One region of the Micromonospora sp. NPDC047730 genome, then DNA from elsewhere that is predicted to be linked to it. Evidence: riboswitches for the same ligand, from Rfam matches in the RefSeq annotation. Region 1 holds a riboswitch; the other holds the start of a gene.
What was found. A riboswitch is a leader RNA that binds a small molecule or an ion and turns the genes downstream of it on or off. The one in region 1 is predicted to bind S-adenosylmethionine.
Positions count from the first base shown of each region.

Region 2: it holds a riboswitch for S-adenosylmethionine, as region 1 does, so the genes downstream of both, ACGF5G_RS18390 (ABC transporter substrate-binding protein) here and ACGF5G_RS19745 (aminotransferase class V-fold PLP-dependent enzyme) in region 1, are expected to answer to the same signal.

Region 1 is NZ_JBIDCU010000008.1:100,457-112,224, reverse strand. It holds gene ACGF5G_RS19755 (hypothetical protein) at 34-201, shown strand; gene ACGF5G_RS19750 (PrsW family intramembrane metalloprotease) at 299-1,762, opposite strand; SAM riboswitch class IV at 1,826-1,947, shown strand; gene ACGF5G_RS19745 (aminotransferase class V-fold PLP-dependent enzyme) at 1,994-3,292, shown strand; gene ACGF5G_RS19740 (aromatic acid exporter family protein) at 3,331-4,587, opposite strand; gene ACGF5G_RS19735 (metal-dependent phosphohydrolase) at 4,662-5,297, shown strand; gene ACGF5G_RS19730 (DUF4031 domain-containing protein) at 5,386-5,709, opposite strand; gene ACGF5G_RS19725 (FAD-binding oxidoreductase) at 5,777-7,177, shown strand; gene ACGF5G_RS19720 (glycerol-3-phosphate dehydrogenase/oxidase) at 7,338-9,155, opposite strand; gene ACGF5G_RS19715 (S8 family serine peptidase) at 9,236-11,768, shown strand, end outside.
Region 2 is NZ_JBIDCU010000007.1:156,095-167,862, forward strand. It holds gene ACGF5G_RS18380 (hypothetical protein) at 1-2,350, shown strand, start outside; gene ACGF5G_RS18385 (proprotein convertase P-domain-containing protein) at 2,650-4,878, shown strand; SAM riboswitch class IV at 5,311-5,422, shown strand; gene ACGF5G_RS18390 (ABC transporter substrate-binding protein) at 5,690-6,544, shown strand; gene ACGF5G_RS18395 (amino acid ABC transporter permease) at 6,586-7,365, shown strand; gene ACGF5G_RS18400 (amino acid ABC transporter ATP-binding protein) at 7,362-8,105, shown strand; gene ACGF5G_RS18405 (peptidoglycan-binding protein) at 8,638-9,768, shown strand; gene ACGF5G_RS18410 (VOC family protein) at 9,888-10,301, shown strand; gene ACGF5G_RS18415 (glycogen debranching N-terminal domain-containing protein) at 10,607-11,768, shown strand, end outside.

The DNA of each region.
Region 1 (11,768 bases):
AGCCAGCCGCACCACCGGCCCTGGGGAGGGACGATGCCGGTATTCGTAAAGAAGCTGCTGCTCTGGGGAAGCGTCGCGTTCCTGATCTACTTCATGGCGTTCCGGCCGGAGGGCGCGGCGGAGATGTTCAAGGCGATCGGGGCGGGGCTGATGGCGATGGCGCAGGGCCTCGGCGACTTCCTCACCAGCCTGATGACCTGACGACCCGGACCACCACGGGGCGACCCGGGGCGCCGCCTCAGCGGTGACCGCCGGCCGGGGACCGGGGCAGTGGTGGCCGGGCGGCCAGGGACCGGAGTCAGTGGTGACCGGGCGGCCAGGGACCCGCGGGTCGCGCGCCGGGCCAGCCGGGCGGGCCGTAACCAGGGGCCCCGTAGCCGGCGGGGAAGGCCGGGGGCGGCGGGGCGAGCACCACCGGGATCGGCACCACCGGCTCGTCCGGCGCCTCGACCGGCCGCTGCGAGCCGTCCGGGAACCGCAGGTGGTAGCGGTGCCCGTCCCAGATCCCGGTTGGCGCCTGCGGATCCCTCCCCACGAAGAACGACCGGTACGCGGCGATCGCCTCCAGCAGCTCCCGTTCCTCCCGCGCCGTCCGTTCCCGGTCCGCCGGCCTGCGGTCCAGGCCGCGCAGCGCGCCGTCGCGCAGCAGCGCCAGCCGGGTCGCCGCGAACTGGTAGCCGCGCATGGCCCGCACGCCGGCGTCCCCGGCCACCCGCTTGGCCCACACCCGGGCCGCGTGCCGTCGCCCCAGGCTGCTCAGCGCCGCCACCTCCGGCGGGGTCAGCCAGCCGGCCCGGACGTAGTCCGGCAGGGTGCGTTCGGTGAGCCGCCCCTCCCAGGCCCGCAGCCACACGGCCAGCCCGACCATGCCGAAGAAGATCGGCACCATCACGCCGATGAAGCCGTACAGCATGATCAGCGCCTCGCCGGTGGCCTGGGTGAGCGTGGGCAGCAGGTTCCACAGGCCGTGCAGCATCATCGCCAGCAGCAGGCCGGCGATCGGGGCGAGCACCCGGACGCGCCGGTCGGCGGTGCGGGCGGCAATGCCCAGCCCGACCCCGGTCATCGAGGTGAACAGCGGGTGGGCGAAGCCGAAGAGCAGGATCCGGACGATGAAGATCGCGATGACCTGCTGCGTGCCGGTCGCCGGGCCGTACCGTTCGACGCCGGTGGCGTAGCCGTAGCCGCCCAGGTAGAGGATGTTCTCCACCATGGCGAACCCGATCGCGGAGAGCCCGCAGTAGACCAGGGCGTCGGTGATCCCGGAGATCTCCCGGCGGCGGAAGATCAGCAGCAGGATCGGCCCGAGCGCCTTGGTGAGCTCCTCGATGAACGGCGCGACCAGCACCGCCGTCAGCGCGGTCGGCAGCCCCCAGTCGTCGAAGAGCCCGGACGAGAACTCGTTGACGGTCAGCGAGGCGGCGGTCGAGACGAACGCGCCCCAGGCGAAGCAGAAGATCAGGTATTTCAGCGGTTCCGGTTCGTACCGGTCGAGCCAGAGGAAACAGCCCACCAGCACCGGAACCGGGAGGATCGCCGCGACCAGGCCGATCAGCAGCGCCTGCACGCCGAGGCTCTCGCCGAGCGTGAAGACCATGAACACCGCGCAGGCGGCGATCAGCAGGACGACCCCGGCCAGCACCAGGGCCCGCCGCCAGCCCAGCCGGCGCAGCGGCATCCGGGGAGCGGCCGCGCCCGACGGCGGGACGGCGGGCACGGTCGGCGACGGCGGCAGGGGTGCGCCGGGCGGGGTGTCGGCCATGCGGTCAGCGTAGTCACCCCCGGCCGGCTGGACCGGGCGCATCCGCGCGCTATGCTGCTGGCAGGTCACGAGCGCCAGCGTCAAGCCCCGGCTTGCTGGCCGGCAACCCTCGTCGAGGTTCGCGGTGGGGTGCCCCGGGTGATGACCGGGCCCGGCCCGATTCGCGTGCCGGGCAAGCGCGGACCCCGCCCGGTGTGCCCACCCGGGGTCCCCGGACCCGGAGGTCGGCCGATGACCGTCACCCTCGTACCCCCGCCCGCTCCGCACCCGACGCGGACCGCGCCGCCGCCCGCGGCCGCCGGGCCGCTCGACGTGCTCGGCGTGCCGGGCCAGGTCAACCTGGACTACGCGGCCACCGCGCCGTGCGCGCGGGCCGCCGCCGACGCGGTGGCCGAGCTGCTCCCCTGGTACGCCAGCGTGCATCGCGGCGCGGGGGCCCTGTCACGGCGCTGCACCCTCGCCTACGAGCGCGCCCGGCAGACCGTCGGCGACTTCTTCGGCGCCCGCGCCGGCGACCACGTGCTCTTCACCCGCAACACCACGGACGCGCTGAACCTGCTGGCCCGGGTGCTGCCCGCCGGCACCACGGTGGTGACCTTCGGCGGGGAGCACCACGCGAACCTGCTGCCCTGGCCGCGCGGATCGGTCCGGCTGCCGGTGCCGCGGGAGCCGGCCGAGGCGGTCCGGGCGCTGGACGCCGCCCTCACCGAGCTGCGCAGGCCGGGCGCGGGGGGCGGCCCCGGCGCCGACCGCCACCCGCCCGTGCTCGTCGCGGTGACCGGGGCGAGCAACGTGACCGGCGAGCGCTGGCCGGTGGCGGAGCTGGCCCGGGTGGCCCGGCGGCACGGGGCCCGGATCGCCGTGGACGCCGCGCAGCTCGCCCCGCACGCGCCGGTGGACATCGCCGCCCTCGACGTCGACTACCTCGCGGTCTCCGGCCACAAGCTGTACGCGCCGTTCGGCGCGGGCGTGCTCGTCGGGCGGGCGGACTGGCTGGACGCCGCGCCGCCGTACCTGGCCGGCGGGGGCGCCACCGGTCACGTCGGCGCGGCCACCCACGACGTACGCTGGGCGACCGGACCGGCCCGGCACGAGGCGGGCACGCCGAACCTGCTCGGCGCGGTCGCCCTCGCGGCGGTCTGCGGCGCCCTGGCCGGGGCCGACCGGGCGGCGCTGCACGACGCCGAGCAGGCCCTGCTGGCCCGGCTGCGCCGCGGCCTGGCGGCCCTGCCGCACGTGGTGGAGCTGCGCACCTTCGGGCCGGACGCGCCGCGGGTGGGCATCGTGTCGTTCGTGGTGGCCGGCCGGGACTCGGCGGACGTGGCGGCGGACCTGGCCGGCAACCACGACATCGGGGTGCGCGACGGCCTCTTCTGCGCCCACCCGCTGGCCCGGCGACTGCTCGCCGAGGCGGCGGCGCGCAGCGGCCGGCGGGACCTGCCGCCGACCGCCCTGCGCGCGAGCGTCGGCCTGGGCAGCACGGCGGAACACGTGGACCGGCTGCTCGCCGCCCTCGCCGCGGCGGCCTGAACGACCGCCGCCGCACGGCTGGCCCGCGGGGCGGCGGGTCAGCCGACCGGCGGGGCGGTGGGCGGCTTCGGGGCGGCGGCCGGCTCGGCCTGGCCGCTCGGGGTGTCCTGGTCGCCGAAGGACTCCCGGACCAGGCGGTTCGCCTCCTCCTGGCTGATCCCGGAGGCCACCAGCAGGTCGCTGGCCGTGGTGCGCACCTGCGCGATCACCACGCTGCCGGAGAAGCCCACCCCCGCGGCGTACGCCCGGCCGGCCTCGCTGACCGCGCGCAGCGCCCGCTCCCGTGCCTTCTCCGGCTCCTCGCCGACGGCGAACTCGTGCTTGAGCAGGCGTACCGACTCGGCGAGGTGGGCCGCCGCATCCGGCATCGGCTCCGGCACGGGCTCCTCGTCCTCGATCAGGGTGACCGCGCGCCGGATCAGCGTGCCGGCGTTGCGCATCGCCCGGTCGATCGGGTCGGCGGCCTCGGCGTAGTGGGTGAGTTCGTCCCGCCGGTGCCACCGGGCCGGCGAGAGGACGGCGGTCTCCTTCGCCCCCTCGATCGCCTCGGTGAAGGTGGACAGCTCCTCCTGGTTGTTGCGCAGCCGGTCCAGGGCTTGTTGGGCCTTGTCGCGGTCCCGTTGGCGGAGGGCGTCGGCGGCGCCGTCGAGCTGGGCGGCGAGCAGGTCGAGCGCCGGCCGGGCGGCCCGGTTGATCACGCGGAGCGGATTGAGCGGCAGCAGGACCGAGGTGACCAGCAACGCGATCCCGCCGCCGACGAACGCGTCGACGAACCGGGGGATCTCCAGGTTCGCGGTCTTCGGGCTCAGCGTGACGATCAGCACGGCCGTGGCCGCCGCCTGGATGACGATGGAGACGCTGGCGCCGGCGAAGATGGTCAGCACGATCGACCCGGTCACCACGAGGCCGAGCTGCCACGCCCCGGCGCCGACCAGGTAGATGAGGAAGTCGCCGACGGCAACGCCGACCGCGACCCCCACGATCAGCTCGACCGTGCGGCGGAGCCGCTGGCCGACCGAGGCGGCGAGGGTGCCGACCGCGGAGATCGGCGCGAACACCGGCTCCGGGTTGCCCAGCAGATTGTGCGCCGCCCACCAGGACAGGCCGGCGGCGAGGCCGGCCTGCACGGCCAGGCCCCACGCCATCCGCACCCGGTGCAGCCGGTCGTGCAGGGTCGCCCTGCCGCGGTGCCGCAGCTTCTCCATCGCGTCGGCGATGCGGGCCGCGTCGATGTCCGTTCCGCCGTCGCGTCGGATGGCGCGCCGCACCAGCGAGAGTCGACGGTCCCGGGCCACGGCCATGGCGGGGACTACCCGTACCGGGGCGGGTGAATCCTCCGTGTCGGCGGCGGTGCGGCAGACTCGGCCGCATGGCCGACCTTCTCGACCGGTGGCGGGCGGCGGCCCGGGGCGCCGGGGCGACCGACCCGGCGCAGCGGGACCGCGCCGGGGCGGAGCTGCTGGGGCGCTGGCGGGAACCGCACCGGCACCACCACACGGTCGCCCACCTGACCGTCGTCCTCGACGTGGTCGACGCGCACGCGTCGTCCGCCGCGCGGCCGGACCTGGTGCGCCTCGCGGCCTGGTGCCACGACGCGGTCTACGACCCGCGCGCCGAGGGCGACGCCAACGAGCGGGACAGCGCGGCGCTCGCCGACGCCCTGCTCACCCGGTCGGGGCTGCCGGCCGACGCCGTGGCCGAGGTCCGCCGGCTGGTCCTGCTCACCGCCGGGCACGCCGTCGACCCGGGCGACGCCGACGGCGCGCTGCTCTGCGACGCCGACCTCGCCGTCCTGGCCGCGCCACCCGGGGCGTACGACCACTACGCCGCCGCGATCCGCCGGGAGTACGCGCACGTGCCCGACCCGGTCTTCCGGGCCGGCCGCGCCCGGGTGCTCGCCGGGCTGCTCGCCCTGCCGGCCCTGTTCCGGCTGCCGCCGCTGGCCACCCGCTGGGAAGCCCGGGCCCGCGCCAACCTCACCCGCGAACTGGCCACCCTCCACTGACTCCCGGCCCCCACCCTCGGCCCCCACCCCCGGCCCCCACCCTCGGCCTCCGCGATCTTGCAGTTTCGGCACGGGCGAAAGCCGTGAATCACCGCATAGACAGGGCCGGAACTGCAAGATCGCCGGAGGGGTGGGCGGCGGGGGTGCGGGGGCGGGTCAGGTGCTTCGGTCGGCGCAGGCCGGCCTGCCGGAGCAGGCGCACGAGCTCCCGGCTCGGCACCACCCGGGCACCCAGCCAGACCGCCGCGGCGAACCGCTCGGCGGGAATGTCGTAGTGGTCCCGGTCGAAACCCCGGCGGGGCACCCCCAGCGCCTCGGCGAAGGCGTGCAGCTCCGCGTGGGAGACGTCGCTGATCAGGTGGGACCAGAGCCGCCCCCGCCACGGCCAGGCGGGCCGGTCCAGGTAGAGCATGCCGGCCAAACTACCCGGTGCGAGGGCCGGTTGTCGGTCGCGTGCGGCCGACCGTAGCCTCGGCGGCATGGCCGGACCCCCTCTCCTCGACGACCTGCGGGCGGCGCTCGGCGACGACGCCGTGCTGACCGACCCGGACCTGCTCCGGATGCACGAACGGGACGAGGCGGATCTCTGCGCCGCCGGCACGCCCCTGGTGGTCGTTCGTCCCCGCAACACCGCCCAGGTCTCCGCCGTGCTGCGGGCGGCCGCCCGGCACGGCGTGCCGGTGGTCCCGCAGGGGGCGCGGACCGGGCTGGCCGGCGCGGCCAACGCGGTCGACGGCGCGGTGGTGCTCAGTACGGTCGCGATGGACGCCATCCTGGAGATCGACCCGGTGAGCCGGATCGCCGTGGTGCAGCCCGGCGTGGTGAACGCGACGCTCGCCGCCGCGGTGGCGAAGCAGGGGCTGTGGTACCCGCCCGACCCCGGCTCGTGGGAGTCCTCCACCATCGGCGGCAACGTCGCCACCAACGCGGGCGGCATGTGCTGCGTCAAGTACGGCGTCACCACCGAGTACGTCCTCGGCCTGGAGGTGGTGCTCGCCTCCGGCGAGGTGCTGCGCACCGGCCGGCGCACGGCCAAGGGCGTCGCCGGGTACGACCTCACCCGGCTCTTCGTCGGCTCCGAGGGCACCCTGGGCGTGATCACCGAGGTGACCGTCGCGCTGCGTCCCGCCCCGGCGGAGTCGCTGACCATGGTGGCGGTCTTCCCGTCCACCGCCGCGGCCGGCGCGGCCGTCGCCGAGATCGCCGCCCGGGGCCTCTCCCCCAGCCTGCTGGAACTGCTGGACCAGACCCACCTGCGGGCGATCGAGGCGTACCGGCCGATGGGCCTGCGGACGGACGCGCAGGCGCTGCTGCTGGCCGCCGCCGACACCGGCGCCCGGGCGGCCGACGACCTGGCCGGGCTGGCCGCGGTCTGCGAGGCAGCCGGCGCCGACGAGGTGTACGCGGCCACCGACGCCGTGGAGGCGGCCGCCCTGTTGCAGGCCCGCCGGCTCGCGCACCCGGCCATGGAGAAGTTCGCCGCGGACGCCTACCCGGGTGGCAACGGCGGCCTGGTCATCGACGACGTGGCGGTGCCCCGGGGCGCGCTGGCGGCGCTGCTGGACGGGGTGGCCCGGATCGCGGCGGAGTGCGACGTGCCGATCGGCGTCGTCGGTCACGCCGGCGACGGCAACATGCACCCGAACATCGTGGTGGACCGGGCCGACCCGGCGAGCCTGGAGCGCGGCCGGCGCGCCTTCGACGAGATCATGCGACTCGGCCTGGAGCTGGGCGGCACCTGCACCGGCGAGCACGGCGTGGGCCTGCTCAAGCGGGACTGGCTGGCCCGCGAGATCGGCCCGGTGGGCGTCGCCGTGCACCAGGCGATCAAGGCCGCGCTCGACCCGACCGGCCTGCTCAACCCCGGCAAGGTCCTCTGACGGTGAAGATGTGGGAGCGGGTCACCCCGCCGGTCTGACTCACCCTCTGACCGGCCCCTGCCGGGGCCGACGCGCGGCGGTAGCCGCCAGGCGTGGCGGGGCGCCGCGCGGGGCGGCGGGACACCGCGGTCGGCCGTCGAAGGTTGGGGTGGGGGAACGGTCAGCGGGACGACGACGGTAGTTCGACGGGATCGTCGTCCGAGCCGCGGTCGGCCGCGAAGCCCCGGACGTCGGGCGCGCCGAGCCGGGCGGCGTCCGCCGTGGCGTCGTCGGGCATCAGCTGGGACTGGCGTTCCGCCTCCACCCTGGCCCGGTAGTGCTCCACCTCACGGGCCCGGGTGGCCTCGTCCCAACCGAGCACCGCGCCCATCAGCTCGGCGGCGTGCCCGGCCGACTCCAGGCCGCGGTGCGCGGTCTCGATGGAGATCCGGGTCCGCCGGGTGAGCACGTCCTCCAGGTGCAGCGCCCCCTCCGCCCGGGCCGCGTACGTCACCTCGGCCGCGAGGTATTCCGGGGCACCGGCCAGCGGGGAGGCGAGCAGCGGGTCGGCGTCGACCAGCGCGAGCAGCTCCACGGTGAGGGTGCCGTAGCGCTCCAGCAGGTGCTCGACCACCCCGACCGGCATCCCGTGCCGGCGGGCCAGGTCCGCCCGGCCCCGCCACATCGCCGGGTAGCCGTCCGCACCCAGCAGCGGCAGGTCGGCGGTACGCGAGGGGCGTACGGCGCCGAGCCGGTGGGCGGCCCGGTCGACCACGTCCGAGGCCATCACCCGGTACGTCGTGTACTTGCCGCCGGCGACCAGCAGCAGCCCGAGCATCGGCTCGAAGACGGCGTGCTCGCGGGACAGTTTCGAGGTGGAGTCGGCCTCGCCGGCCAGCAGCGGCCGCAGCCCGGCGTAGACGCCCTCGATGTCGGCCGTGGTGAGCGGCCGGTCCAGCACGGTGTTGACCTGCTCCAGCAGGTATTCGATGTCCCGGGCGGAGGCGGCCGGGTGGGACCGGTCGAGCCGCCAGTCGGTGTCGGTGGTGCCGATGATCCAGTGCCCGCCCCACGGGATGACGAAGAGCACGCTGGTCGCCGTACGCAGGATCAGCCCTGCCTCGCCGGTGATCGCCGAACGGGGCACCACCAGGTGCACGCCCTTGGAGGCCCGGACGCGGATGCCGGGGCGCAGCCCGACGTCGTTCAGCATCCGGGACATGTCGTCGCTCCACACGCCGGTGGCGGCGATGACGGTGCGGGCGCGCACCTCGAACTCGGCGTCCGGGGAGCCGGCCGGCGCCTCCAGGTCGCGGACCCGGACGCCGGTGACCTCGCGGGCCTGCCGGATCAGCCCGACCGCCCGGGCGCTGGGCACCACGGTCGCGCCGAGGCTGGCCGCGGTGCGGGCCAGGGTCACCACCAGCCGGGCGTCGTCGACCTGCCCGTCGTAGTAGCGGATCGCGCCGGCCAGCGCGTCGGCCCGCAGGCTGGGAAAGACCCGGCGGGCGCCCTCGCGGGTCAGGTGGCGGTGCAGCGGCATGCCCCGGCCGCCGCCGAAGATCCCGGCGAAGGCGTCGTACGCCGCCACTCCGGCACCGTAGTAGGAGCGGCGGAACAGCCGGCCGGGCAGGTCGCGCGCCCCGCGCCCGCCGGGCAGCGGGACCAGGATGGGCACCGGCCGCACCAGGTGCGGGGCGAGCCGGGTGGCGAGCAGGCCGCGCTCGGTGAGCGCCTCGTGCACCAGGTGGAACTCCAGCTGCTCCAGGTAGCGCAGGCCGCCGTGGATCAGCTTGCTGGAGCGGCTGGAGGTGCCGGCGGCGTAGTCGCGCGCCTCCACCAGGGCCACCTTCAGCCCCCGCGAGGCCGCGTCCAGGGCGGCGCCCGCCCCGGTCACCCCACCGCCGATGACCAGCACGTCGAAGCGTTCGGCCCGCAGGCGGCGCAGGTCGGTGGCCCGGCGCTCCGGGGAGAGCTGGCTGGCCTCGGTTCGGGACACGTTGGGGTCGCGCACCCGTCCACGGTAACCGTCACGGCCACACCGGCGGCACACACCGTCCGCGTCGTACTGTCTGAGGAATGGAGATCGGCCCCCCGTTCCCCGCTGGTCAGCCCGCCCCGCTCCCGCCGGCCGCGCCGGCCCGGTCGAGCCCGTGGCCCGTGGTGGCGGCGGTGGTCGCCGGTTGCTGGACGGTCGGGTTCGTGGTGGTCAGCCAGCTCGGCGGGTGGCTGGCCGACCAGATCGTGCTGGCCTCCGGGCTGCACCGCGTGGTGTGGCTCTGGCCGGCGACCGTGCTGTTCACCGTGCTGCTGGTCGGCGCGCCCGCGCTTTCGCTCGCCCTGCTGCCCCGCTCGCCGGCGGTCCGCGCCACCGGCCGGGCCTGGCTGGCCGCGGCGCTCGTGCTCGGCGCGCTGGGGCCGCTCCGGGCGCTCCCGCCGGTGCACCACGAGGCGTACCTCGCGGCGCTGGCCGCCACGGCCGCCCTGGCCGCCCTCGTCCTGCGGGCGCTCGCCCGCCGCGCCGCCGCCTCGCGCCGGCCCTCCGCCCCGACCGCCACCCTGCTCGGGGTGGCCGGCGGGCTGGCGCTGCTGCTGCCGTGGGTCTGGCTGGGGGCGCTCGGCGGGCTGCTGGAGACGGTGCTCGCCGGGCTCGCCGCCGCCGCCCTGGGCGTGCTGGCCGGGGCGCTGCTGGACGACGCCTTCTGGTCCCGCTTCGCCGTCGGCGAGCCGCCCCGGCCAGCCCGGCTGGTGCTGGTCGGCGGGCTGGTCGCCGGGGTCGCGCTGCTCGTCCTCGCCGCCGGGGTCGGGCAGTCCGGGGCGCAACTGTCCCTGCTGCTGACCCTGCCGCCGGCCGGCTTCGCGCTGGCCGCCCTGCACGCGGCGGCCCGCCGCCCGGCCGCCGCCACCCCGGCCGCGCCGCCGGACACGGCGCCGGCCGACCCGTCGGGCACCGCCCCGGCCGCCCTGTCGGGCACCGCCCCGGCCGGCCCGTCGGGCACCGCCCCGGCCGGCCCACCGGGCACCGCAGGAAGTGAGCCGGGCGGGCGCGAGCCGGGCGGGCGGGCCGGGGTCCGCGCCGCCACCCGCTGGCTGGTCGGGCTCGCCGTGTTCGGCCCGCTGGCCTTCACCGATCCCGAGGAGATCACCCTCGTCCTGGCCAACACCCGCGACGTGCCGTTCTGGGTGGCGGCAGCCGCCGGCGCCGGGCTCGCCGTCGCGGCCGTGCTCGCCGTGGCGTACGGCGTGCTGCTGGCCCGGCCCCGCAGCCGGCGGCCGAGCCGGCGGGTGGCCGGGGTGACCGCCGCGGCCCTGCTGGTCACGGTCGGCGCGGTGGCCGTCGGCGCGGGTCAGCCCGGCCTGCACGGCGAGCGGCTGTTCGTGGTGCTGCGCGAGCAGGCCGACCTGGACGGGGTGCCGGCGACGGCCGGACGGGCCGGCCGGGACGCGCGGGCCGGCGAGGTCTACCGGCGGCTGGTCGACACCGCCGAGCGGACCCAGGCCGACCTGCGCCGGGACCTGCGCCGGCTGCGGCTGGACCACACCCCCTACTACCTGGTCAACGCGGTCGAGGTGGACGGCGGGCCGGCGGTGCGGGCCTGGCTGTCCCGCCGGCCGGAGGTGGCCCGGGTGCTGGTCAGCCAGCGGGTGCGGCCGCTGCCCGCGCCGGCCGGCCGCAGTCGGGGCACCGCGCCCGCGCCGGCCGGCCCGGAGTGGAACGTCCGGATGATCGGCGCGGACCGCGTCTGGTCGCAGCTCGGGGTGGACGGCTCCGGGATCGTGGTGGGCAGCTCCGACTCCGGGGTGGACGGCGGGCACCCGGCGCTGGCCGCCGGCTTCCGGGGCGGCGACGACTCCTGGTACGACCCGTGGGACGGCACCCGCTCCCCGACGGACCAGGGCGGGCACGGCACGCACACCGTGGGCAGCGCGGTGGGCCGAGGGGGGATCGGGGTGGCCCCGGGCGCGCAGTGGGTGGGCTGCGTCAACCTGGACCGCAACCTGGGCAACCCCGGGTACTACCTGGGCTGCCTCCAGTTCATGCTGGCGCCCTTCCCGCCCGGCGGGAACCCGTTCACGGACGGGCGCCCGGCGCGCGCCCCGGAGATCCTCACCAACTCGTGGGGCTGCCCGCCGATCGAGGGCTGCGACCCGCGCGCGCTCCGGCCGGCCACCGCCGCCCTGGAGGCCGCCGGCATCCTGGTCGTCGCCGCCGCCGGCAACACCGGCCCGTACTGCGGCTCGATCGACGACCCGCCCGCGCCGTACGCGGACGTGCTGACCGTCGGCGCGGTGGACCAGCGGCGCCGGGTCACCGACTTCTCGTCCCGTGGACCGGTGGCGGGGGCGGCGAAGCCGGACCTGGTCGCCCCCGGCGACGAGGTGCTGTCGGCGATGCCCGGCGGCGGGTACGCCGCCCTGAGCGGCACCTCGATGGCGACCCCGCAGGTGGCCGGCGTCGTGGCGCTGATGTGGTCGGCCAACCCGGCGCTGGTGGGCGACCTGCCGCGCACCCGGCAGATCCTGCGGGACACCGCGACCCCGGCCGACGCGACGTACGCCTCCCGGACGGAGACCTGCGGCGGCGACGCGAACATCACCGGCGCCGGCCTGG
Region 2 (11,768 bases), on a different contig from region 1:
CGAACTCGCGTCGGCCCTCACCCATGTGGAGCAGAGCTTCCTGCTGCACAAGGACGGCGCGTACGTCGAGGCGGCGGAGCGGCACCGGCTCGCCGTCGCGGTGCTGGCCACCGTCACCGGCCGACCCGGGTTCAAGGCCGACCTCGACGACATCGCCGACACCATCGAACTGCAGAAGACCGTCAAGGCGATCGCGGCCGGAGTGGCGATCGGCGTCGCCACGGCGATCACCGCAGGGGCGGCCGGCGCCGCCGCCGGCGCGGTGCTGGAGACCGTCGTCGGCAGCGGCACGGTGCTCGGCTCGATCGCCGTCTCGGCGGGCGTGGTCGCCACCCGGCTGATGTGGGAGACGCTCGTCGCCCGTGGCGCGTCCGAGCTGCTGCTGGGGCCGGAGTCCATCACGGCGACGTCGTTCCAGGAGGACCTCGCGTGGCAGGCGCTGCAGGCCGCCGTCGTCCGTGTCGTGCTCTGCGGCTCCGGGGACATCTTCAAGGCGGTGGCCCGGTCCGGTGACCGGGCCGAGCAGGTCGCCCGGCTCGTGGTCGAGCAGATCACCACCTTCGGGTTCGGCGAGGCGCAGCACCTGATCCGCACCGGGGAGCTGCGCAGCCTGCGGGACAGCGTGGTGGCCGCGGTGCAGCAGGCCGCCACCACGGGCGCCGTCATGGTCGGCGGGCTGATGGCGAGGTCGTTCCTCGACCGGCTCGGCGCGGCCCGCGGGGCGCTCACCGTCGACGGCGAGCGGCGGCTGCAGGAGCTGGAGGCCGAGCGCGCGCAGGTCGCCCAGGACTTCGAGGCCGTCCGCAACGGCACGGCCGGCCCGGAACAGTTCCGGGCGTGGGCGGCCCGCGCGGCACAGGCCTGGAACGGGCTGGTCGCCCTCGTCGACGGGCTGCCGCCCGGGGCGGAACGCGACGCGGCGCTGCTCCGGCTCACCGCCGCCAAGGGCGAGATCGAGCTGCGCCTCGCCGAGGCCGGGATCAGCGCCTCGCTGACCTGGCCGGACGCCGTACCGACCTTCGAGGGCCTGCTGCCGGGCCTGGTGGTCTTCAGCGACGACGCCCGGCCGGTGCTCGACGCCGCCTACCCGCCCGGCACCCGGCGGCCCACCGACCTCCCCGACGCCGTGCTCGTGTCCGGCTCCGGCGGCCGGCGCCTGCTCCTGCTGCCCGAGGGCGACCTGCCGGCGCGGGCCGCGACGCCGGAGCGGCTGGTCCACGTGCCCGAGGCGAGCATGCGGCCCGGGCCAGCACCCGAGCCGGTGGTGCTGCCCGGCGCGGCGACCCTGGGCCTGGAGCGCCTCCAGGCCGCCTTCGGCCCCGACAAGGTGGCGAAGATCCTCGCGCAGGCGGCCAGGGGACGGGAGTCGTTCCTGCGTCTGCTCGCACACCCGGACCTGGCCGGCGTCGGCGCCGTCCAGTCCCGCTCGACCGCCCTGTACGGGCTCGCGTCGCATCCCGCGTCGATCGCGTTCGGGCGGCAGTGGGGTCCGCTGCTGGTGCTGCGGCTGCGCAAGCGGCTCGGCACGGCGCAGGTCGACGACGGGCTCGGCCGGGCGGGCACCCTGCTGGAGCAGGCCCCGGCGGGTGACCGCCCGGCGCTCGTCGCCCGGCTGATGTCGCTGACCAGCCAGCAGTTGCGCCGGGAACTGGCACTCGCTCCCCCGCTGCGCCCGCCGCGCCGCAAGATCACGCCGGAGAACCTGGGCGTCGACCGGGCCCACCCCAGTTGGCGGGTCCTGGCCGACGAGGTGGCCCGGGACTTTCCCGCGCTCACCCCGGACCAGCGCCGGGCGATGACCGACTGCCTGCAGGTCGTCGAGGTCGCCGAGGCCGGCGAGTTCGACGCGTACCGGCCGCAGACCAGGATCGCGCTCGTCGACTCGTTCGAGAAGATGATGGTCGACGGGCAGATCCGCGTGCCGGATCTGACCATCGTCGCCAACCGCATGCGCGGCCGGCTCGCCGAGCACGTCTTCCTCGGTCCGCTGCCCGTCCTGCAGCAGACGATGTGGTTCCTCGGCGCGCGGATCGGCACCTGGCTGACCGGCCGGTCCAACCTGGACGGGCACTGGATGGCCGGCGACGTGCCGTGCTTCCTCGAGCTGAAGTCCGACGCGATCCACCTCCAGACCGCCGCGGAGCAGCAGGCGACGGCCCGGCAGTACCTGCGCGACGCGCTCGGGGACTTCGAGAACATCCCGGCCGGATCGCAGTACCACCTCTGGTTCATCCGGGACCCGGGGCCGGACGGGCGGCAGCGGATGCTCGAGATCCTCCTGCCGCCGGGCGGCCCGATCGCGGGGGTGCACTTCGGGCCGGAGCCGCCGCCGGGCGTGCCGCAGCGGTGACCGCCGCGGCGCGACACCACGGCCGACAATCCGGCAGGAGCGTCGGCGACCGGGATCGACACGTGGACTCCCGGCCGCTACTCGACGAGTGGGACGCCGTCCTCGACCGATGACGAAAAAACAGGCGTGTCGGCACGGCAAGTCCTTCACATCCGCGTGGAATCAGCAGGAAACGCGGAAATTCTTTCATCTATACATTCGAATGCATCGCCGTCTAGCATCACCTCCGACCAGATCGACATTCCCGGATCTCCGCACCACCCCCCGCACGGGATCCGGCGTCAGGAGAGGGACGACCGATGACACTCCCCCGCCTGTCCAGGCGCCACTGGCGTCTGGGCGTCGCAACAGCCGCGGTCACCGCCGCGGTGGCGTTCGGCACCCCAGCGACCGCCGCTCCCGCCGAGGGGCAGATCCTCCAGGCCGGCGGCGCCACCGCGGTCTCCGGCTCGTACATCGTGGTGTTCAAGGACACCGCGGTGACCCGGGCCGAGGTCACGGGCAACGCCCGCGCCCTGGCCAGTCGGCACGACGGCACCGTCGCCCGGACCTTCCAGCACACGGTGCGCGGGTTTGAGGCCCGGATGTCCGCCGCGCAGGCCCGGCGGTTGGCCGCCGACCCGTCGGTGAAGTACGTCCAGCAGAACCACGTCGTGCGGATCTCCGGTACGCAGAGCCCCACCCCGTCGTGGGGCCTGGACCGCAGTGACCAGCGCGACCTGCCGTTGAACAACTCCTACACCTACCCGAACGGCGGCTCCGGCGTCCGGGCGTACATCATCGACACCGGCATCCGGTTCTCGCACAGCGACTTCGGTGGCCGCGCGGTCACCGGTTTCGACTCGGTCGACGGCGGCGCGGCCGACGACTGCAACGGCCACGGCACCCACGTCGCGGGCACTGTGGGCGGCACCGCGTACGGCATGGCCAAGAACGCCACCCTGGTCGGCGTCCGGGTCCTCGACTGTGGGGGCAGCGGCACGTACGCCGGGGTGATCGCGGGCATCGACTGGGTCACCGGCGACCACGACCCCGGCGAGCTGGCGGTGGCCAACATGAGCCTCGGCGGCGGGAAGGACCAGGCCGTCAACGACGCGGTGACGGCCTCCATCGCCGACGGCGTCAGCTACGCCATCGCGGCCGGCAACGACTACTCCGCCGACGCCTGCGGCGTCTCGCCGGCCAGCACCCCCAACGCGATCACCGTGGGGGCGACCACCAGCACCGACGCCCGGGCGGACTACTCCAACATCGGCACCTGCCTGGACATCTTCGCCCCGGGCTCGTCGATCACCTCGGCGTGGCACACCGGCGACAGCGCCACCAACACCATCAGCGGCACGTCGATGGCCACCCCGCACGTGGCCGGCGCGGCCGCGCTGGTCCTCGCCGCCAACCCGTCGTACACCCCGCAGCAGGTCCGCGACAAGCTCGTCAACGACGCGACCAACGGCAAGGTCACCAACCCGGGCACCGGCTCACCGAACAAGCTGCTCTACGTCGGCAACATCAGCACGCCGACGCAGGACTTCGCCATGTCGGTGTCGCCCACCTCCGGAACGGTCAACCCGGGCAGCTCGGTCACCGCGACCGTCGGCACCACCACCACGGTCGGCAGCGCGCAGAACGTGACGTTCTCCGCCAACGGCCTGCCCGCCGGGGCCACGGCGAGCTTCAGCCCGGCGTCGGTCACCTCCGGCAACTCCGCCACGATGACCATCTCCACCACCGGCACCACCGCGCCGGGCACCTACCCGGTGACCGTCACCGGCACCGGCACGGTCACCACCCAGACCGCGTCGTACACGTTGACGGTCAACGGGCCGCCCGGCTGCTCGCAGACCAACGGCACCGACGTCAGCATCGGCGACAACACCACGGTGGAAAGCTCGATCACCATCAGCGGCTGCTCCGGCAACGCCTCCACCGCAAGCACCGTCGCCGTGAACATCGTCCACACCTACATCGGTGACCTCGTCGTCAGCCTCGTCGCCCCCGACGGCACCGCCTACACCCTGCACAACCGCAGCGGCGGCTCGACCGACAACATCAACCAGACCTACACCGTCAACCTCTCCAGCGAGGCCGCCAACGGCACCTGGAAGCTGCGGGTGCAGGACGCCGCCTCCGGCGACACCGGCTACCTCAACACCTGGACGCTCAACCTGGTCGGCGGGACGCCCCCGGGCTGCACCGGCACGAACGGCACCGACGTCAGCATCGGCGACAACACCACGGTGGAAAGCTCGATCACCATCAGCGGCTGCTCCGGCAACGCCTCCACCGCAAGCACCGTCGCCGTGAACATCGTCCACACCTACATCGGTGACCTCGTCGTCACCCTCATCGCCCCCGACGGCACCGCCTACACCCTGCACAACCGCACCGGCGGCTCGACCGACAACATCAACCAGACCTACACCGTCAACCTCTCCTCCGAGGCCCGTAACGGCACCTGGAAGCTGCGGGTGCAGGACGCCGCCTCCGGCGACACCGGCTACCTCAACACCTGGACGCTGACGCTCTAGCGGCAACGGCGCCACCAGCGCACCCCTACACCGGGACCCCGGCTGAACCTCGGGATCTAGCGGTCCTCGCAACACCCAGACCTTCTGGGAGTTGCGAGGACCGTGTCCGTTTCTGCTGGACTCAAGGCGAAGTTCTTCGAAGACGCTGCGCGAGCAGACCGGGTTCGCCGACCACCTCGCCCGCCGCGCCACCGACCCCCGGCTACACCGTCCGGTAGCACCCGCGGCACGTGGGCGGCGCGATCGAGGAGTGACCGGAGCCCGCCGGTTCGGCCCCGGGTTCGGCGTGGGTTCGCTACCGGGCTCGGCGTCGGGGTCAGCCTCAATTCGCCGCCTGGTCGGCAGCGTCTCCGCTCGCGCCGGGCGGCGCCACGTGAGGGTGGTCATAGCGGCTGGACGCGCCACCACGGGGGGCTGCTAGCCTCGTCGGCAGGTCATGAGCGCCAGCGTCAAGCCCCGGCTCGCTGGCCGGCAACCCTCGTCCGCGCAGGGGTGCCCCGGGTGAAGACCAGGCACCGGAGCAGCTCCGGTGCAAGCGTGGCCTGGTTCCCAGGTCAGCAACGACCGAGGAGAGCCATGTCCTTCCGCATCTGCGTACCGACGGTCCCCGCCGCGGCCCCGACGCCGCCCCTGACCCGGCGCCGCCACGTCGACATGATGCGGGTCTGCAGCGCCTCGTGTCGCCCCGGCGACCCGCGCTAGCCACGCACCAGACCCCCTTCCCAGGACCACCCCAGCGGTACGCCCACCGGGCGCACCGCCGGCGACGCACGCCCGTGCCCGCCGTCGGAGACCCCTTTCGGAGACACCTGTGCGATTCCTTCCCGCCCTCACCCGCGCCGCCGCCCTCGGCGTCGCCGCCGTCCTCGCCGCCACCGCTCTGACCGCCTGCGGCGACGACGCGTCCGAGGCGACCGACAACCCGTACAACCTGCTCCAGCCGGGTGTGCTGCGCACCGGCACGCTCACGGACGCCCCGCCGAACGTCTACCTCAAGGACGGCAAGTTCACCGGCTTCGACAACGACCTGCTCACCGCGGTCGCCGCGAAGGTCGGCCTGAAGGTCGAGTTCGTCGGGACGGACTTCTCCGCGCTGCTCTCGCAGGTCAACAACCGCAAGTTCGACGTCGGCAGCTCCTCGATCACCATCACCGAGGCCCGCAAGAAGACCGTCGACTTCGGCAACGGCTACGATTTCGGCCACTTCGGGCTCGACGTGCCGGCCAATTCGTCGATCACCGGTTTCGACCAGCTCGCCGGCAAGCGGGTCGTGGTCGTGCAGGGCACCGTCCAGGACGACTACGCGACCGGCGAGGGCCTCGACCCGGTCCGGGTGCCCGACTACAACGGCGCGATCAACCAGCTCAAGGCCGGCACCGCCGACGCCTGGATCGCCCCCGCCGAGATCGGCGACAAGTCGGCCGCCGACAGCAACGGCAAGATCAAGGTGGCGGGGAAGCTGCTCAGCCCGGCCCCGACGGCGTACGCGTTCGCCAAGGGCAACGACAAGCTGCGCGAGGCGCTGAACAAGGGCCTCGACGAGGTGATCGCCGACGGCACGTGGAGCCGCCTGCAGGCCCAGTACTACCCGGGCCGCCCGATCCCCGCCGACTTCAAGCCGGGCAGCGGCACCGTCCCGGTGCCGTCGGCCTCGGCCGCCTCCTGACACGTACGGACGACGAGCGAGCGGGACGGTAGGAGAACACGATGGATCCGTTGAGCACCCTGTGGGAGACCTTCTTCGACTGGGACTCCATGCGCGAGGCGCTGCCCGAGATGCTGACGGTCGGGCTGCCCAACACGCTGATCCTCGCGATCTCCGCCGCCCTGCTCGGCTCGGTGCTGGGCATGGGGCTGGCCGTCGCCGGCATCTCGCGTACCCGATGGTTGCGCTGGCCGGCGCGGGTCTACACCGACGTTTTCCGCGGCCTGCCGGCCGCGGCGACCATCCTGCTCATCGGCGTCGGTCTGGCGCCGCTGGGCATGGAGGTGTGGGGCCCCAACCCGTATCCCCTGGGCATCCTGGCGCTGTCGCTGATCGCGGCGGCCTACATCGGCGAGATCTTCCGCTCCGGCATCCAGTCGGTGGAGGCCGCCCAGCTGGAGGGGGCCCGGGCGCTGGGCCTGTCCTGGGGCGAGGCGATGCGCCTGGTGATCGTGCCGCAGGGCATCCGCCGGGTGCTGCCGGCCTGGGTGAACCAGCTGATCGCGCTGATCAAGGACTCCAGCCTGGTCTACTTCCTCGGCCTGCTGGCCAGCCAGCGGGAGCTGTTCCGGATCGGGCAGGACTACGCGGCGAACACCGGCAACCAGTCGGCGCTGCTGCTGGCCGGCCTGTTCTACCTGGCGCTGACCGTGCCGCTGACCCACGTCGTGAACTGGATCGACCGGCGGCTGCGGCACGGCCGGCAGGCCGCCGCGCCCGCCGACGCCGAAGACGACCTCGACCTGGCGCTGCCGGGGGCGGCGGGAGGAAACCAGCGATGAGCATCGACACGACGACCTCGGTGAGCCTGAGCGTCCGCGACGTGCACCTGGCCTTCGGGTCGCACCGGGTGCTGCGCGGCGTGGACCTGGACGTCGCGCGGGGCGCGACGGCCTGCGTGATCGGCCCGTCCGGCTCGGGCAAGTCCACGCTTCTGCGCACCATCAACCGGCTCATCGAGCCCGATCGGGGCGACGTGCTGCTCGACGGGCGCAGCGTGCTGGGCGACGACCCGGATGCCCTGCGGCAGCGGGTCGGCATGGTCTTCCAGCAGTTCAACCTCTTCCCGCACATGAGCGTGCTGCGCAACATCACCCTCGCGCTGCGCCGGATCAGGAAGCTTGGTGAGGACGAGGCGGCGGCGGTCGCCCGCGACCACCTGGAGCTGGTGGGGCTCGCGGCCAAGGCCGACGCCCGGCCGGCGCACCTGTCGGGCGGGCAGCAGCAGCGGGTCGCGATCGCCCGCGCGCTGGCGTTGCGGCCGCAGGTGATGCTCTTCGACGAGGCGACCTCGGCTCTGGACCCGGAGCTGGTCAAGGGGGTGCTGGGGCTGATGGCCGAGCTGTCCGCCGGCGGCATGACGATGGTGGTGGTCACCCACGAGATGGGCTTCGCCCGCGAGGTCGCCGACACCGTCGCGTTCATGGATCGCGGCGTGGTGCTGGAGGCCGGCGAACCGGCCGCGATCTTCGAGGGGGCGGAGCACCCCCGGCTGCGCCGCTTCCTCTCCCAGGTGCTCTGACCCGCCGCGACGTCCCCACCGAGGAGCACCACCGGCGCCGCCGGGAACTGGGACAACGGGCATGCGGCCGGCTGAGGCGCATCTTCCGTGAATGCACGCGGTCCGGTGCCGAACGAGTATCGCGGGCACGCCGCTGTGCGGTAGCCCCCCGCTCGGTGCGGCCCGATCACCCGACCGTCGGCGGACCGTCCTTCTCGGAGGATCGTCGGACGCCGGTTCGCGCCGCGGATCCGCCCGTACCGGTCTACGCTGCCTGGTGACGCCTCCTGACGGTCCGCGCTGTCGTCGGTCCGGGCAGCCGGCTCGTTCACCGGCCGAAGCCTCCGTTGTCGGAACCCGACGACCCACGGCCACCTGCGCGTCGCTGCCCGTGATCCTCGACCTCGGCACGGGCGGTCACCCGGACGACCGGTCGACTCCTTATTGACCAGCGGCGGCGGCCTGGGCAATATCTTCCACAACACAGGCGGCCACTGGAGTTTCCTTTCACGCACCCCCTTCCCACCCCCGACCCGGCCGCACAGGAGATGCCATGCACCTCGACCACTCCGAACTGGACCGTCGGACCCTGCTGCGGGCCGGCCTCGGCGCCGCCACGGTCGCGGTCGTCGGAAGCGAACTCGCCTTCCCCTCCGCCGCGCAGGCGGACCCCGGCGCCGACCTGGACTGGATCTACAGCTGCGACGAGTGGGGCGCGCGTCCGCCGGCGGACCCGCTGTCGGTCAGCGCCATCCCCACCAACAAGATCATCGTGCACCACATGGCGTTCCCGAACGTCACCGACTACTCCGAGGCGCAGGCGATCAAGCTGGCCCGCGACTGCCAGGACCTGCACATGGACGGCAACCGCTGGTCCGACACCGGCCAGCACTTCACCGTCAGCCGCGGCGGATACGTCATGGAGGGGCGCCGGGGCAGCCTGGAGCGGCTGCAGGCCGGCGACCGGCAGATGATCTCGGCGCACTGTCCGGGCGAGAACGGCCGGGCGATCGGCATCGAGAACGAGGGCACGTACGTCACCGAGACTCCGCCGGAGGCGTTGCTGGACTCGCTGGTCAAGCTCTGCACGGCCATCTGCCGGCAGTACGGTCTGCACGCCCACGACATCTTCGGGCACTGGGACTTCCGCACCACCCAGTGCCCCGGCGCCGCCTTCTACCGGCAGTTCCCCGACCTGCGCCGCCGGGTGTTCGAGGCGCTCGACACCGACCTGGCGGACGTGCCGGCCCGCCGCTGGCCGGACCTGTGGCGGTTCGTCGGCTCGCCGTCGGTGCGGGTCGTGCAGTACCTGCTGGCCCACCGCGGCTACACCGTGCCGGTCAACAGCGTCTTCGACGCCGCCACCGTCGCGGCCGTGCAGGACTGGCAGTACCGCAACGGCATCCCGGTCGACGTCGACGCCACCCTCACCGCGCCGACCTGGGAGACGCTGGCGCCGGAGCTGGACAAGGACGCCACCGGCATCCCGGTCAGCGCCGCCCAGTTCATGCTCAACTTCAAGGGGTGGGCGGACGTCGCCGTCACCGGCGAGTACGACCACGCCACCAAGAAGGCCGTCCAGGACCTCCAGGCGCTGCACGGCCTGCCCCGCGACGGCAAGCTCACCACCAACACGTGGTGCGTCCTCGTCGGCGGCGTCGTGCGCCACTCCTTCCGGCACTGACCGCCCGCGGCCCGTGGGACGGCCTCCCGCTCCCACGGGCCGCGAAACGCGGGCGCGCCTCGTCCACACCCGGCCCCTGATCTGCGACGATGACGCCTTCACGACCGGAGGAGGGTGCTGTGGCGTCTCGGCTCAACCCGTACATCAGCTTCCCGGGCACCGCGCGGGAGGCAATGGAGTTCTACCAGCGGGTGTTCGGCGGCTCGCTGTCGATGAGCACCTTCGGCGAGTTCGGCACCGACGATCCCGCGCTGACCGACAAGATCATGCATGCGATGTTGGAGACCGACCGGGGCTACACCCTGATGGCCTCGGACACCGCGCCGGGGATGGAGCACGACCCGGGCAACAACGTCGCCGTCAGCCTCAGCGGTGACGACGCCGACGATCTGCGCGGCTACTGGGAGAAGCTGACCGACGGCGGCACGGTGACCATGCCGCTGGAGAAGCAGATGTGGGGCGACGAGTTCGGCATGTGCGTCGACCGCTTCGGCACCCGCTGGATGGTGGACATCGTCCAGCCCCAGGGCTGATCTCGGGAGCGCTTCCGCGACCCGGCGGCCCGGCCGGAGGTGTACCGGCGGCGCGACCGGGTACCGACCGCTGTCCGACGGGTCCGCGGCGCGCCGCACCGGCGCGCCCGGGCCCGCAGCCGCCGGTCAGGGGGTGCACCGATGCCGTCGACGCCGCCGAGCGCGTCTGCCGCCGGGACCCCCGCCGGCCGCGCGACGTCGCCGCACCCGCCGGCCGCCCGCCCCGCCGGGACCGCCTCCGGCCGCGGGAGGTCGCGCCGGCCGCGGCCGCCCCGGACGCCGATGCCACGCCGGCCGCCGGGCCGATGAGCGGCGTCCGGAACCTGCGGGTCCGACCGGATCTGCTCTACGTGGCGAGCGGCTGGAGCACGCTGGTCACCGACGTGCGCGGCCGGATCACCGGCGCCGACCCGCAGGGCTTCTTCGCGCGCAACACCCGGGTGCTCAGCACGGAGCGCCTCGCCGTGGACGGCCGGGAGCCGGTGCCGTTCAGCACGGCCAACGTGGCCGGCCACGCCCAGCTCTCGTACGCCGCACTCGGCGACGGTGAGACACTGCCCTCCCGCGCGGCCTACCTCCTGGTGGAGCGCTTCGTCGGCGAGGGACTGCGCACCCGGCTGACCGTGGTCAGCTACGCCCCGGTGCCGCTGGAACTGGAACTGCGGATCGATCTCGCCGCCGACTTCGCCGACACCAGCGAGGCCGAGACCGGCCGCCGGATGCAGTCGGGCGCGGTGGACGCGAGCTGGCACCCCGACGACCGCGAGCTGCGCCTGACCTACCGGTGCGACGGCCTCGACCGGGCGGTGGCGATCGGCGTACGCGCGGATTCGCCCGTCCGGTACGTGGACGACGCCGTCCTGGTCGCGGTCACGGTGCCGCCCCGGGGGTCGGGCCGGGTGGAACTCGTGGTCGAGCCGGTCTTCGAGGGACGGCGTCTCGCCGCGCCGCCGCCGACCTTCGCCGAGCCGGGCGACGACGCGGCCCGCGCCCGTGCCCACCTCGCCCGGGAACTGACCCGGCTGAGCAGCAGCAACTTCGACGTCACGGCGGCCTGGCGGTGCGCGGTCGACGACCTGGCGGTGCTGCCGCTGGGTGAGCCGGCCGGGCCGACGGCGCCGATGGCCGGCCTGCCGATCTACCAGGAGATCTTCGGCCGCGACACGATGACCGCGTCGTGGCAGGCCCTGCTCGCCGGGCCGACGATGCTGGCGGACAGCCTGCGGCTCAACGCCGGCCACCTCGGGCGCCGCATCGACGACTGGCGCGACGAGGAGCCCGGCAAGCCGTTGCACGAGGCCCGTCAGGGACCGGTGTCCGCGCTCGGGCTCGACCCGTTCAGCGGCTACTACGGCGACTGGTCGACCGCGCCGGACTTCCTGATCTTCCTCGGGCAGTACTTCGCGTGGACGGGGGATCTCGACACGGTGCGGGATCTGCTGCCGGTCGCGCGCCGCGCCCTGGACT